DNA from 2 places in the Streptomyces sp. NPDC088812 genome. Region 2 is predicted to be linked to the other one. Evidence: riboswitches for the same ligand, from Rfam matches in the RefSeq annotation. Region 2 holds a riboswitch; the other holds the start of a gene.
What was found. A riboswitch is a leader RNA that binds a small molecule or an ion and turns the genes downstream of it on or off. The one in region 2 is predicted to bind cyclic di-AMP.
Positions count from the first base shown of each region.

Region 1: linked by a shared signal. The riboswitch ahead of ACIP67_RS35820 (C40 family peptidase) and the one ahead of ACIP67_RS12930 (transglycosylase SLT domain-containing protein) in region 2 are both predicted to bind cyclic di-AMP.

Region 1 covers NZ_JBIVJP010000026.1:61,653-69,382, reverse strand. Annotated here, with positions in the region: gene ACIP67_RS35850 (adenosylmethionine--8-amino-7-oxononanoate transaminase) at 1-806, opposite strand, end outside; gene bioB (biotin synthase BioB) at 799-2,040, opposite strand; gene ACIP67_RS35840 (8-amino-7-oxononanoate synthase) at 2,190-3,317, shown strand; gene ACIP67_RS35835 (DUF397 domain-containing protein) at 3,389-3,631, opposite strand; gene ACIP67_RS35830 (helix-turn-helix domain-containing protein) at 3,641-4,501, opposite strand; gene ACIP67_RS35825 (ATP-binding protein) at 4,714-5,172, shown strand; gene ACIP67_RS35820 (C40 family peptidase) at 5,784-6,257, opposite strand; cyclic di-AMP (ydaO/yuaA leader) riboswitch at 6,261-6,473, opposite strand; gene ACIP67_RS35815 (hypothetical protein) at 6,813-7,121, opposite strand; gene ACIP67_RS35810 (ATP-dependent Clp protease proteolytic subunit) at 7,129-7,730, opposite strand, start outside.
Region 2 covers NZ_JBIVJP010000006.1:155,463-163,192, reverse strand. Annotated here, with positions in the region: gene ACIP67_RS12935 (polyprenyl synthetase family protein) at 1-715, opposite strand, end outside; cyclic di-AMP (ydaO/yuaA leader) riboswitch at 1,700-1,878, shown strand; gene ACIP67_RS12930 (transglycosylase SLT domain-containing protein) at 1,884-2,369, shown strand; gene ACIP67_RS12925 (HAD family hydrolase) at 2,423-3,250, opposite strand; gene ACIP67_RS12920 (GNAT family N-acetyltransferase) at 3,499-4,572, shown strand; gene ACIP67_RS12915 (glycosyltransferase) at 4,763-6,094, shown strand; gene ACIP67_RS12910 (polysaccharide deacetylase family protein) at 6,451-7,227, shown strand; gene ACIP67_RS12905 (glycosyl hydrolase) at 7,273-7,730, opposite strand, start outside.

The DNA.
Region 1 (7,730 bases), on a different contig from region 2:
GGTGTCACCGCGGCGTGCTCCGCCGCGAACAGGGCGCCCGTACGCCCGAACCCGGTCGCGATCTCGTCGAACACCAGCAGGACGTCGTGCGCGTCGCACGCCTCGCGCAGCACCCGCAGGTACGCGGGGGAGTGGAACCGCATCCCCCCGGCCCCCTGCACCACCGGCTCGACGATCACCGCGGCCAGGTCGTCGGCGTGCCGTTCGATCGCCGAGCGCAGCCGCTCCGCGTACGCCTCGTCGTGGTCGGCGGGCGGCGCGTCCACGAACACCTGGCGGGGCAGCACCCCGGCCCACAGGTCGTGCATGCCGCCCTCGGGGTCGCACACCGACATCGGCTGCCAGGTGTCGCCGTGGTAGCCACCGCGCCAGGTCAGCAGCCGCCGCTTGCCGGGCCGGCCCAGCGAACGCCAGTACTGGAGGCACATCTTGACCGCGACCTCGACGGACACCGATCCCGAGTCGGCGAGGAAGACGTGCTCCAGCCCTGCCGGCGACATGTCGACGAGGAGCTTCACCAGCCGAACGGCGGGCTCGTGGGTGAGCCCGCCGAACATCACGTGGCTCATCCGGCCGAGCTGCGCGCGCACCGCCTCGTTCAGCACCGGGTGGTTGTAGCCGTGGATCGCCGACCACCAGGACGCCATGCCGTCGACCAGCTCGCCCGAGCCGTCGGCGAGCCGCAGCCGGACCCCGCTCGCCGACTCCACGACGAGCGGCTCGGCCCGGCCGGGCATCGGACCGTACGGATGCCACACGTGCCGCCGGTCGAGATCCAGCAGCTCCGGCACGTTCGGGTCAGGCATTGGGCGCGAGGTCCGTCCCGGCACCCCGGCGGCGTACGGCGACCAGGTCCGTGCGGGGCTCGCCGGCCGCCGCCACCGGAGCGGAGCCACAGACGCCGCCCACCTCGTGCGACCCGCAGCCCGCGCCCTCGTGCGACCCGCACCCGGCGGTGCCGTGCGATCCGCACCCGGCGTTCCCGTGCGATCCGCCGCCCCCGCCCCCGCAGTCCCCGAAGTCGCCGCCGGCGGCGACGCGGTGCTCCGGCAGCGTCACCTGTTCCGCGCCCTCCACCTCGAAGCCGGCGTCCGCGATCATCTCCAGGTCGGCCCGGCCCGCCTGGCCCTCGCTGGTGAGGTAGTCGCCCAGGAAGATCGAGTTGGCCAGGTGCAGCGCGAGCGGCTGCATCGTGCGCAGATGGACCTCGCGCCCGCCCGCGATACGCACCTCGACGTCCGGGCACACGAACCGCACCATCGCCAGGATGCGCAGGCACCGCTGCGGGGTGAGGTTCCACTCCTTGGCGAGCGGGGTGCCCTCGAAGGGGATCAGGAAGTTGACCGGGACCGAGTCCGGGTCCAGCTCGCGCAGCGAGAAGACCACGTCGACCAGGTCCTCGTCGCTCTCGCCCATGCCGGCGATCAGCCCGGAGCAGGCGGACAGGCCCGCCGCGTGCGCCTTGTGGACCGTGTCCACCCGGTCGGCGTACGTGTGCGTGGTCGTGATGTCCGCGTACGTCCCCTCGGACGTGTTCAGGTTGTGGTTGTAGGCGTCGGCGCCCGCCGCGCGCAGCCGCTCCGCCTGTCCCTCGGAGAGCAGACCGAGACAGGCGCACACCTCGACCTCCTCGTTCCGCTCCTTGATGGCCTTGATGGTCTCGGAGACCCGGTCCACGTCCCGGTCCGTCGGACCGCGCCCGCTCGCCACCAGGCACACCCGCTTCGCGCCGCCGGCCAGCCCCGCGGCCGCCGCCTCGGAGGCCTCGTCGGGCTTGAGCCAGGTGTACTTGAGGATCCCGGCGGTGGAGCCGAGCCGCTGGGAGCAGTAGGAGCAGTCCTCGGGGCACAGCCCCGACTTGAGGTTGACGAGGTAGTTGAGCTTCACCCGTCGCCCGAACCAGTGCCGGCGCACCCGGCCGGCCGCGGCCACCACGTCGAGCAGGTCGTCGTCGGACGTCGCGAGGACGGCCAGCGCTTCCGCACGGGTCGGCAGCTCGCGCCGAAGCCCCTTGTCCACCAGCGTGTTCAACAGGTCCATGAGAGCCGATCCTGTCCTACCGAACCACTCCGGGCCAAGGTAGGGATCACACAACACGCCCGCTGCGACGTGTGGGTAGTGCCACACCATGGGCGGCCACACCTGCCGCTAGTGTCTGTCCGCTACCTACAAAAGCACCGGAGGACCCCATGGCGTTCGGCTGGATCGACGAGCAGGCGGAGCTGCGCCGCCGCGCCGGACTCGTACGGACCCTGCGTCCCCGGCCGGCCGACTCGCCGCTCCTCGACCTCGCGAGCAACGACTACCTGGGCCTGGCCCGTCACCCGGAGGTCACCGAGGGCGCGGCGCGGGCCGCCCGGACCTGGGGCGCCGGTGCCACCGGCTCCCGTCTCGTCACCGGCACCACCGAACTCCACGCCGAGCTGGAACGGGAACTGGCCGGCTTCTGCGGCTTCGAGGCGGCCCTGGTCCTCTCCTCCGGCTACGCCGCGAACCTGGCGGCGGTCACCGCGCTGGCCCCGCACGGCACCCTGATCGTCTCGGACGCCGGGAACCACGCCTCGCTCATCGACGGCTGCCGGCTGGCCCGCGGCACCACGCAGGTCGTCGCGCACGCCGACCCGGACGCCGTGCGCAAGGCGCTCGGCACGCACCCGGGCCCGGCGCTGACGGTCTCCGACACGGTGTTCTCGGTCGACGGCGACGCGGCGCCGCTGGCCGCCCTCGCCGAGGTGTGCCGGGAGCACGGGGCCGGGCTGGTCGTCGACGACGCCCACGGGCTCGGCGTCCTCGGCGCCGGCGGGCGCGGCGCCCCGCACGCCGCGGGACTGGCCGGCGCCGGCGACGTCGTCGTCACGGTCACGCTGTCCAAGTCGCTCGGCAGCCAGGGCGGGGCCGTGCTCGGACCCGCGCGGGTGATCGAGCACCTGGTGAACGCGGCCCGGACGTTCATCTTCGACACCGGTCTCGCCCCCGCGGCGGCGGGGGCGGCCCTGGCGGCCCTGCGGCTGCTGCGCCGCGAACCGGAACGCGCGGCACGCGCGCGTGCGGTCGCGGGCGACCTGCACGCGCGGCTGACGGCCGCGGGTCTGGAGGCGGTGCGTCCGGACGCCGCGGTCGTCTCCGTGCGTGCGCCGTCCCCGGAGCGGGCCGTGCGCTGGGCGGCGGACTGCCGGGCGGCAGGCCTGACCGTCGGCTGCTTCCGTCCTCCCTCCGTGCCCGACGGCGTCTCACGCCTGAGGCTGACCGCCCGTGCGGACCTCTCCGAGGCGCAGATCGAACGCGCTGTACGAGTGATCGGCGAGACACGGCCATGAGTCGGCGTGACACGGCCGGGCGGCGCCGGGATACGGGTGGGGGGCAGGGGTCCGGACGGTCCGGACGAAGGTCAGCGGAACGTGGCCGTGAAGCCCGTCCAGCTCTCGGGGGAGAAGAGCAGGGCGGGTCCGGCCGGGTCCTTGGAGTCGCGTACGGCGAGCAGGCCGGCCCACGGTCCGGTCTCCGGGCGGGCCGTCTCCACGCAGTTGTTGGCTCCCGTGCTGTAGCTGCTGCGCAGCCACCGCAGACCCTGCGGACGGCGGCGGTCGTGCAGGTCGGTACTGGAGGGTACGTTCCGAGGCAGTGCAGTCATGGTGCCTCCTTACGTGCCGGCGGCTTTCGCGGCGATGTATTCCAGTGTGTCCTCGGGTGAAAGGGCGTGCGCCCGAAGGGCGTCGAAGGCCTCGGTGTAGGCCTGGAGGTGTTCTTTCCGTTCGAGATAGAGGCTACTCGTCAAGTGGTCGAGAACAACCACATCCAGATCAGAAGTGCTCGTAAACGAGAAGATAACGAAAGAACCTGTGACTCCGATATGAGCTCCGGCACTGAACGGCAGTACCTGGAGCGTCACTTGGGGAAGCCGGCCCGCCTCCACGAGCCGTTCCAGCTGCCGGGCCATGACCTCCGGGCCGCCCACCTCCCGACGCAGCACGGCCTCGTCCAGCACCGCGTTCAGCGTCAGCGGCGGCTGTGCGCGCAGTACGTCCTGGCGGGCCAGCCGCACCTCCACCAGGGTGTCCAACTGGTCGTCGTCGGCGCCCTCGACAGCGGCCCTCGTCACCGCCCGCGCGTACTCGGGCGTCTGGAGCAGCCCCGGGACCACGGTCGTCTCCAGGGTGCGCATCGCGCTCGCCTGCGACTCCAGGCTGATGAAGTCCCGGTAGGCGGGCGGCAGTACGCCACGGTAGGCGTGCACCCAGTGATCCCGTCCGCCGCTGTCGGCGGACCCCGCCAGCGCCAGCATGAGCTCCCGCATCCGGGGATCGGACACGCCGTAGGCGTCGAGGAGTAACCGCACATCGGCGGGTTTCGTACCGCTGGTGCCGGTCTCGATCCGGCTCACCTTCGACTGGTGCCAGCCCACGAGCCGGGCCGCCTCGCCACTGGTCAGGCCGAGGCGGGCGCGCAGGGCCCGCAGTTCGGCGCCCAGTTTCCGGCGGCGCACCGCGGGACCGTGCTGCATGGAGTTCTCCTTACTCCCTACGAGCCGTCCAAATACGCTCTGCCGTGGCAGAGTTCACCGCATCGAGCGACAGATATATGCACATCTTGGGGGATCGCCACCGGTGGCGGCCCGCTGATGGCAATCTGGCGACGAAGCACCAGTCCGGGACCGTACTCGAACCATCCGCACCGTGTCGGACTCCGGTCCCGTGGGAAAGGGACGGCACCGCCATGGCAGACCATCTGGAAGCATCCCTCACTCTGCCGAGCGATCCCGCCTCGGTGTCCACGGCTCGCGCGTTCGTGCTGACCACGCTGGGGGGATGGGGTCTTCCCGCGGAGGCGGAGACGGCCGACACCGTCCGCCTCATCGTCTCCGAGCTCGCCACCAACGCTGTACAGCACACCTTCGGACAGTCGCCCACCTTCAGGGTGGACCTCCGGCTCGACCGGGACGAGCTGCTGCGCATCGGCGTCACGGACAGCCACCCGCGCTTCCCCAGGCGCCTGCCGGCCGCCGTCCAGCAGGACAACGGCCGTGGCCTGGTGATCATCCGGTGGCTGACCGCGGAGTGCGGTGGCAGACTCCGCGTCCGCCCCACCCGCGAGGGCGGCAAGACCATCTGCGTCGACCTCCCGTGGACGGTGCCCGTGGAGCCGGTGGCGACGGCGGGCCAACAGGAACCTTGACCCCGCTCGGATTCCGGTGGCGGAACGAGGAGCGGTGAGGGGGGTGGGGTGTGTGTGGGGGCGGGTGGCGGACGGCTGTGGGGACGGGGTGCGGGGACGGGGTGCGGAGGGCTCGGGGACGTGCGGGTGCGGGGCCAGTGGGAGGTGCGCGGGGAGGCGGGGGCCGCACGGGCGTGGCCGTCCGCCGGACGAGTGGTGTGCGGGGTGCGGGCGCGGGTGTCCGCCGAACGGGTGGTTTCGGAGGGCGTGAGGGCGGGCCGCGCGCTCGGCCGGCAGAGGCGGCGTGGGGGTGGCAGCGGCTGCCGCCGAGGGACCGGGAACGGCCGAGGGCGTGGTGCCGCGCAGCCGGGCGAGGTCCGAGGCGACCGGTGGGGACGGGCGGGGATCGGCGGCTGCGGAGGGCTGTGCAGCCGTGGAGGACTGCGAAGGCTACGGAGGGCCGCGAAGGCTACAGAGGGCTGTCACCGGCTGCGGGCGGCTGTGAACGGCTGTGTGACGGCCCTGGGCGTGGCGCAGACGGCGCGAGGCCGCCTGACCGGCCCCGGGCTCCGGGAGGCGGGCTCCGGAGGCGGTGGCGGCGCGTCAGGGACGCCGCCACCGCCTCCGGAGGGTCACTTGACCCGGCCGTACCAGACGCTCTTGGTCCAGATCTTCTGCAGCCTCACCACGTCCCCGGTCTTCGGGGAGTGCCAGATCTTGCCCTTACCGGCGTAGATCCCGACGTGGTAGACGTACGACCCCGAGTGGAAGAACACGAGGTCCCCGGCCTTGCGCTTGCTCGCCGAGATGTGGGTGGTCTTGTTGTACTGCTGGGCCGCCGTACGAGGCAGTTTCTTGCCCGCCTTCTTGAACGAGTACAGCGTGAGCCCGGAGCAGTCGAACCTGTTCGGCCCGGCGGCTCCGTACCGGTAGGGCGAACCCTTCTTGGAGGCCGCGATCTGGAGTGCCTTCGTCGCCGGGGTGGCGGCCGCCGCTTCGGAGGCGACACCCGGGACCACGATCGAGCCGCCCACGGCGGCGATGGCGAAGGCCGAGGCCGTGCCGGCCCGGGCCATGAGCGACGGGACACGATTCAGCGCAGTCATGCGCAACCCTTCGTCAGCCGCCTGTGAAGGATGACCTGTCGGATTCGGGCTGGCGAAGTTGCCCGGCCGCTGCTGCGGCTTCACCCCAAGGGCTGCTCGGTCCGGTCATGGCGCGACCGCTCCCGGCGACCCGTCGTGCTTGGGTCCTCCACTCCTGCCGATGCACTCCTGTCGACCGGTCATCCGGGCGGCGGCAGGACTCGGCGTCCGCCCGGACCGCCCCGCCGCTTGTGGCGGGGGCTTGTCGTCAGTCAGGGATCTTGGCGCACCGATGTCCGAAAATCCCAACGCAACCGGGGATTTGTGGGGTTACTCACCACTCACCCGTTCGGGTGGACACCCTGATGGCGGGTCAGGTGTCAAGGCGACGACATACCCCCCGACCAGCACTGGAACCCTCCGTTCCGGCGCGGTGCCCCTCATTTCGCGCAACCGCTGTGGGCTGGAAAAAGCAGCCGAGGATGGGCCGCCCGGGGGTACGCCGTTCGGTCCGTTTCAACTCGGGTCCGCGCGTCACGCTTTCGGCGAACACGGAGCCGTCGGGACACCCGTACGTCATCGGTCGGGGAGCGGAGGCATCGTGACGCGCGCCGTGCGGCGCTCCCCGTCGAGCACGCGCAGCGCCCGCGCGAGCGTCGGCGCGTGCAGTTCGCTCTCGCCCCGCTGGTGCATCAGCGTCAGCGCGTCGCGCAGCGCGGTCGCCCTGCTCACCAGCGCCTGGGCGGCGCGCAGTCCGCGGTAGGTGTCGCCGTCGCGGGCGGGGTTGATCCGGCCGAGCAGGTCGACCACCTCCAGGTAACGGTCGATCAACTCGGCCTCGGCCCGGGTCAGCGCGGGCAGCGGGGGCAGCTCGGGAGGCAGCATCGGCGGCTCACCCCACGCCCGGCAGGCCGCCGGAAGCCCTGCGGGCCGGGACCACCCGGTCCGCCAGGCCGTACTCCACGGCCTGGCGGGCGTCGAGGATCCGGTCGCGTTCGAGGTCGGCGCTCACCTGCTCCGGACGGCGCCCGGTGTGCCGTACGAGCATCTCCTCCAGGCGGGTGCGGGTGCGGGCCAGTTCCCCGGCCTGGACGACCAGGTCGCTGGTCTGCCCCCGCACCGGCTCCGGCAGCGCCGGCTGGCGGAGCACCACGCGCGCGCCCGGCAGCACGGACCGCTTGCCCGGTGTGCCCGCGGCCAGCAGGACGGCGGCGGACGAGTCGGCCCGGCCCAGGCAGACGGTCGCCACGTCGCAGGTGACGTACCGCAGCGTGTCGTAGACGGCCGACATCGCGCTGAACGAGCCGCCCGGGGAGTTGACGTACAGCGAGATGTCCCGGTCGGGGTCCCGGTGCTCCAGGTACATGAGCTGGGCCATCACGTCGTTCGCCGCGGTGTCGTCGATCGGCGTGCCCAGGAAGACGATGCGCTCCTCCAGCAGCTTGGAGTACGGGTCCAGCGTCCGGTGCCCAGAGCCGGTGCGTTCGGTGAACT
Region 2 (7,730 bases):
CCGTGCCCGGCGTCTTGCCCGACTCGTGGGAGTCCGACGCGATGTCCAGGACGTCGTCCGCGAGCTGGAAGGCGACTCCCAGCCGCTCGCCGTACTGCGTCAGCACGTCCACGACCGTCTCGTCGGCGCCCGACATCATCGCGCCGAACCGGCACGAGACGGCCACCAGCGAGCCGGTCTTGCCGCCCAGCACGTCGAGGTAGTGCTCGACCGGGTCCCGCCCGTCCGTCGGCCCCGCCGTCTCCAGGATCTGCCCCGTGACCAGCCGCTCGAACGCCTCCGCCTGCACCCGGACCGCCTCGGGCCCGAGGTCGGCGAGGATGTGCGAGGCCCGGGCGAAGAGGAAGTCCCCGGTGAGGACGGCGACCGAGTTCCCCCAGCGTGTGTTCGCGCTCGGCACCCCGCGCCGTACGGTCGCCTCGTCCATCACGTCGTCGTGGTACAGCGTGGCCAGGTGGGTGAGCTCCACCACCACGGCCGACGGCACGATCCCCGGTGCGTACGGGTCGCCGAACTGCGCCGCGAGCATCACGAGCAGGGGCCGGAACCGCTTTCCGCCCGCCCGCACCAGGTGCTGGGCGGCTTCCGTGATGAAGGGAACCTCGCTCTTGGTGGCCTCGAGCAAGCCTTCCTCGACAGCCGTCAATCCGGCCTGGACATCGGCTTCCAGAGCCTGGTCCCGCACGCTCAGCCCGAACGGCCCGACGACGGTCACGAGGGGTCTCCTGTCTGCTGGTGTCTACTGGCGGTTACACGGTTTGTCGATAGGTCGCTGCCATCACTCGAGTCAGCGTATCCGGTCACGTTTCGATCACTGATAAGCCCCCACGTCACCCGGCCCCGCACGTCGCTCGACCGGGAGACGACGAGAGGAGCCCGGATGAGCCCGGGCGGCTTCCGATCACGACCGGTATGTTTCCGATCAGCCGATACGAACGGACATTCATCGACTGACCGGGAAGCAGTGATTCATGTCCAGCGCGCAGGGGTAGGCGTCGAATCCGCCGACCGGCCTTCCCTCCGCGCGACGACGCCGTCCCCGGCCGCCGCCTCCCCGGCCGGGAGCCCTCGCTTGACCGGGGGCCTTCACCCGACCGGACGAAGGCGCACGAAGGCCCACCCCACCGTCGACGCCGACGACCGGCAGGGTCGCCGTCTGTCCCGGTCGCCTGCTTCGCGGCGCCCTTCACCAGCCCGGCGATCGCGGCCGCCGCCGGCCTGGCCGTACCGACCGCGTCACCCCGACCGCGCCGCCCTGGCCGCGCCGCCCTGGCCGCGCCGCCCTGGCCGCGCCGCACGACACACCCAGTCCGCTGCCCCCGTCGCCGGCTCACCGACCGCCTCCCGAGGTACCGCTCCTGCCGCGACCGGTTCGGAGCCGGACAGCCCCCACCCCTCCACAACACGCCCTTTTACAAAGGACTTGGGGCTCATTGTCCGTTTGGCACCTATTGCGATGACGGGTGAGTTGGCTCACTCCCCACCCCCACCCCACCCCCCACACCGAACCCTGTGATTCCGCTTTGCGCCAAGCCAGTTGACGTTTCACGACAGCAAAGGATCAAGCACCCCATACCGAGCGGATCATGGTCAATAGGGGTGTGGTGTGACTCCGCCACTTGTTCCGGACATGTGCTCTCGCATACGTTCCCGCCACAAGTCGGGCGGACGCCGAATCCTGCCGCCGCCCTTCACCACCCATCGACGAACACTCACGCACGGCAGGAGCGGGGGACCCAGGTAGACGCCGGGCCGTACGTCACGCACGTAACGGCCCCGGCTAGGGGTGAAGTCGTGCCGCCGTACCCGTACGGCGGCCGGCCGGGCACCTCCCCGCCCGAACCCGACAGCTCACCCCGCAGGCGCCGGAGAGGAATTCCGCCATGTCTGCTGCCGCCCAGCCCCGCCGCACCCGTCTCGCCCGCACCGTCGCCGCCGTCTGCACCGGCGCCGCCGTGCTCTCCCTTCCGTTCATGGCCGCCACCAGCGCCTCCGCCGCCGCCCCGACGTCGGTCACCACGACGTCGGTCACCACGGTCGCCGGGTACCCCGACAACCTCGACGGCTGGATCCGCGAGTCGCTCGCGATCATGGCCGAGCGCGGCATCCCGGGCACGTACAACGGCATCCACCGCAACATCCTCCGCGAGTCGTCGGGCAACCCGAAGGCCATCAACCTCTGGGACTCCAACGCGGCCAAGGGCACCCCCTCCAAGGGGCTGCTCCAGGTCATCGACCCGACCTTCGCCGCGTACCACGTGCCCGGCACCTCGTACGACCCGTACGACCCGGTCGCCAACATCACCGCGGCCTGCAACTACGCGGCCGCGCGCTACGGCTCCATCGACAACGTGTTCGGCGCGTACTGACCTGCACCCAGGCTCAGGACACACCCTGCGGGACACACCCCGCGGGACTCGCCCTAGGGGAAGAGTCTTTCGAGGACGACGGCCACGCCGTCGTCCTCGTTCGACGTCGTCACCTCGTCGGCCACCGCCTTCAGCTCGGGGTGGGCGTTGGCCATCGCGACACCGCGCGCCGCCCAGTCGAACATCGGGATGTCGTTGGGCATGTCACCGAAGGCCAGTGTGTCCTCGGGCCTCAGCCCGAGGTGTTCGGCGGCCAGCGCCAGCCCCGTCGCCTTGGTGATGCCGCACGGCTGGAGCTCCACCGTGCCCGGCCCGGACATGGTGACGGTCGCGAGCGAACCGACCACCGAGCGGGCCGTCGCCGCCAACTCGTCGTCGGACAGGGTGGGGTGGCGCAACAGCACCTTGCTGACCGGCTCGCACCACAGGTCGTCGCGCGACCCGACGCGCAGGGCCGGCAGGGTCGGGTGGGGCATCCGGTAGCCCGGCTCGATGAGCGTCAGCCCGTCGACACCGTCCTGGTCGACGGCCGCGTACACCTCGCCGACCTCGGCCTCGATCTTCCCGAGCGCGGTCTCCGCCAGGTCCCGGTCCAAGGTGACCGACCACAGCAGGCGGTCCGCGCCGGCGTCGTACAACTGTGCACCCTGGCCGCACACCGCGAGTCCCCGGCTGTGCAGGTTCGCCAGCAGCGGCCGGACCCGGGGTGCCGGGCGGCCCGTCACCACCAGGTGGCGGGCGCCGGCGGCCGCCACCCGCGCGAGCGCGTCGAGGGACCGGTCGGAGAAGGTGTCGTCGCCGCGGAGCAGCGTTCCGTCCAGGTCGGTGGCGATGAGGGAGTACGCGGCGCAGCGCGCGGCATCTGCGAAGGGTGCGGCCATGATCAGAGAATACGGATCCCGGCCGTCCCCAACTCACCTTCCCCTGAGGCCGATCCGCGGGAGGACGGGGCAAGGAGGCCGGAAACGGCTTTCACACGCAACGCCGGGTACAGGGCGGTTAAAGGCCTCTGCACCGATTGGCAACAACATGCTCCGCTACCTACCGCCCGAACTGCCTGGAGCGGTACCGTCCAAGAGTCCAGGGGGGACTTGATCGGGGGGTCAGGTTGAGCAGTGGACGTGTTCGTGTGCTCGGGCCGGAGGAGCTCGGCGAGGGGGATCGGGAGCGGTGGCGCGCGCTGCGCGCCGCGTCCACGGTCCCGCGCAATCCGTTCATGGAGCCGGAGTTCACCGACGCCGTGGGCCGGGTGCGGCCCCGCGCGCGGGTGGCGGTGGTGTACGAGGGGCGCGAGCCGGTCGGTTTCCTGCCCCACGAGCGGGGCCGGCTCGGCCGCGGCCAGGCCCTCGCGTACGGCGTGTCGGACGCCCAGGGAGCCGTACTGAGCCCGGGCCTCGGGCTGAACGCGGACGAACTGATGCGGGCGTGTTCCCTGTCGAGCTTCGCCTTCGACAACCTGGAGGCCGAACAGGGGCTGTTCCTGCCGCAGGTGGCCGCCGAGTACGCCTCCTACGTCATCGACGTGGAGAAGGGGTACGAGACCTACGAGTCCGTGCTGCGCGCGCAGTCGCCGAAGTTCCTGAAGACGACGCTCGCGAAGGAACGCAGGCTGGGCCGCCAGACCGGGCCGCTGCGGTTCGTGTTCGACGAGCGCGACCCGGCCGCACTGCGCACGCTCATGGCGTGGAAGTCGGCGCAGTACCGCAGGACCGGCCGCCGGGACCGGTTCGCGCAGGAGTGGATCACCCGGCTCGTGGACGCCCTCGCCGAGACGCGCGCCCCGGAGTGCTCCGGCACGCTGTCCGTGCTCTACGCCGGTGAGCGGCCCGTCGCCGCGCACTTCGGACTGCGTTCGGCGACCGTCCTGGCCTGCTGGTTCCCGGCCTACGACCCGGAGTTCGCGAAGTTCTCGCCGGGGCTGGTGCTGCATCTGCGGATGGCCGAGGCGTCGGCCGCGGAGGGCATCGGCCTGCTCGATCTGGGGCGGGGCGCGGCCGAGTACAAGGACTCGCTGAAGACGGGCGAGCTGCCCGTGTACGAGGGGGCGTGGACGCGTCCGGGAGTGGGCGCCGCGTTCCACTGGCTCAGCCGTGAGCCCTCCCGCCGCGCGCACCACTTCGTACGGGCCCGGCCGAGGCTGGCGGCGACGGCGGCGCGGGCGCTGAAGGGCGCGGGGCGGTTGCGCCGGTTGCGGCGATCGTGACGGGCGGGGCGGACGCCGGTTCGGCGCGGGGCTGACACCGGTTCGGCGCGGGGCTGACACCGGTTCGGCGCGGGGCGGACGCCGGTTCGGCGCGGGGCGGACGCCGGTTCGGCGCGGGCCCATCGCGAGAGGTGCCCGTGAGGGCAGGGGACTTCATGACAGGGGAAGGCTCATGAGAGCAGGGGGGTTCATGTCCCGCGCACACGTGGAGCAGGAGATCCGGCGGTTCCTCGACATCGGGCCGGTACAGATCGCCGAGCTGGATCTGGAGGGCCCCGGAGCCACCCTCAGGCCCGGTCCCGGTAGCCCTCCCGTCACCCACGGCGAGGTGTTCCTGCTGGTCAGGAGGGACGGCCGGCCGGTCGGCACGCTCCTGGGACGGGTCCCCGAGGGCGCCGACCCGAAGACGGTCCTCGCCGGCCTGGCCCGGGAGCGGATCGCCCCGGAGCGGGTGGGGAACGGGAACGGCGCCGCGGAGGCCGAGCGGTCCGCGAGCGCGGGAGCGGCGCCTTCCGTGCCGTACACCAGTGTCGTGATCGCCACCCGCGAACGTGCCGGGCAGCTCGCCCACGCGCTCGACTCGATGCTCGCCCAGGACCACCCCGACTTCGAGATCGTCGTCGTGGACAACGCACCCGTGACCGGCACGACCCGGGACTTGATCGAACGCAAGTACGCCGAACGCGTGCGGTACGTCACCGAGCCGGTGCCCGGTCTGGCCGTCGCGCACAACCGGGGCGTCGAGGCCGCGCGCGGCGAGGTGATCGCCTTCACCGACGACGACGTGGTCGCCGACCCGCGCTGGCTGACCGAACTCACCGCGCCCTTCACCGCCGGCCCCGAACTCGGCTGCGTCACCGGCCTGATCCTGCCGGCCCGGCTGCGCACCCCCGCCCAGGTGCTGCTGGAGAGCCACGGCGGCTTCGCCAAGGGCTTCACGGCCCGTACGTACGACCCGGCCGACCCGCCCGCCGACGAGTCGCTGTTCCCGTTCACGGCGGGCCGGTTCGGCTCCGGCGCCAACATGGCGTTCCGCCGCTCCGTACTGCGTGCGGTCGGCGGCTTCGACCCGGCCACCGGCGCCGGCACGCCCGCGCGCGGGGGCGACGACCTCTACGGGTTCGTCCGCGTCCTCGCCCAGGGCCACCGTCTGCACTACGCCCCGCAGGCCCTGGTCTGGCACCACCACCGGGAGACCTGGCGGGACCTGGAGACCCAGGCCTACGGCTACGGCGCCGGCCTCACCGCCTACCTCACCGCCGTCCTCGTCAACCGCCCCGGTCTCCTCCCCGCGTTCCTGGCCCGGCTGCCCCGCGGCCTCGCCCACGCCCGCGCCCTGACCGTGACCCGTGAGGCGGACACCGACGGCACCCGTACACCCGGCGCCCATGACGACCGCAGCCATCCCTGGCCGGGCCGGCTGTCCCGGTTGCAGCGCCGGGGGATGCTCTACGGGCCCGTCGGCTACCTGCGGGCCCGGCGGGCTCTGCGGGCGGCTCTCGCCTCCCGGGAGTCACGATGACGGGGGCCGAGGGCGGCGGCAGAAGTGGCATAGGCCGTAACGGGGCCGGGGCGAACGGCTCGGGGGCCTGGGCGAATGGCTCGGGAGCCTGGGCGAATGGCTCGGGGGCCCGGGCGAACGGCTTGGGAGCCGGGGCTAGTGGCTCGGGGACCGGGGAGAGTGGCTCGGGAGCCGGGGCGAACGGCTCGGGAGCCGGGGCGAACGGCTCGGGGACCGGGGAGAGTGGCTCGGGAGCCGGGGCGAACGGCTCGGGAGCCGGCGCGAACGGCTCGGGAGCCGGCGCGAACGGCTCGGGAGCCGGCGCGAACGGCTCGGGAGCCGGCGCGGGCTTCCCGGTCTCCGGGGGGAGCATCCCCGTGTTCCTCTACCACGCCGTGATGGAGGACCCGCCGGACTGGATCGCGGAGTTCACCGTCACTCCGCGGCAGTTCGCGGCGCATCTCGACGCCGTCGTGGACAGCGGCCGTACACCCGTCACGGTCAGCGCGCTCGCCGACCATCTCGCCGGGCGGGCGCCGCTGCCCGCCCGGCCGGTGCTGCTGACCTTCGACGACGGCTTCGCCGACCTGCCGGGGCCGACCGCCGAGACGCTGGCCGGGCGGGGCCTGTCCGCCACCGCCTACCTGACCACCGGCGCCATCTCCCAGGGCGGCCGCAGTCTCCTGCCGCCCGCCCCGATGATGCGCCTGGAGCAGGCGGCGGACCTCGAGCGATGCGGCATGGAGGTCGGCAGCCACACCGTCACGCACGCCCAGCTCGACACCCTGCCGCCCCGGGACCTCGTGCGTGAACTACGCGACTCGCGGGCCGTCCTGGAGGACGCGCTCGGGCACGGCGTCCGCCATCTCGCCTACCCGCACGGCTACAACAGCGGGCGGGTGCGCCGTACCGCGGCCGCCGCCGGCTACGAGACCGCCACCGCCGTTCGGCACGCGCTCAGCTCCGACCGGGACGAGCGGTACCGCATCGCCCGGCTCATCGTGCGCCGCGGCCACACCGTGGCCGACGTGGAGGCCTGGCTGGCGGGCGAGGGGGCGCGGGTCGCGCCCTACCGGGACGGCGCGAAGACGGTCGCGTGGCGGTGGTACCGGCGGGCCCGCGCCGTGGCGCGTGGGCCCGTGTTCGCGGGCTGAGTCCCGGTCCGTTCGGCAGGCGGTCTCCGGTTCCGCGTCGCCTCCCTACCCCAAGGGCTGGTTGAGATAGGGGTCGGAGACCGCCTTGCGCAGGCTGTCCCACGCCTGGTCGTCGGCCAGCGCCAGATCGCAGTGCGGACCGGGGTCGCGGTAGTTCCACTGGAGCGCCGCCTTGACCCCCGTCAGCCCCTTGAGGACCGACGGCACCTGCGCGTACCACTCCGCCTGGCGGCCCGGGCGGGACGGGTCGTTCGCGGTGCCGAACTCGGACAGCATCAGCGGCTTGTCGTCGGAGATGTTCTCGCGGATCCAGTCGTGCGTGGCCTGCTGGGTCTGGGCGAAGGTCAGCCAGCCCGCCTGGTGACAGCGGAAGTAGTTGTACTGGTTGTAGGCGACCCAGTCGACGTAGTCGTCGCCGGGGTACATCCGTTTGATCACGTCGGCGTGTTCCAGGTAGCCGGTGGTGATCCAGGTCCACACCACGTTGGTCACGCCCAGGGTCC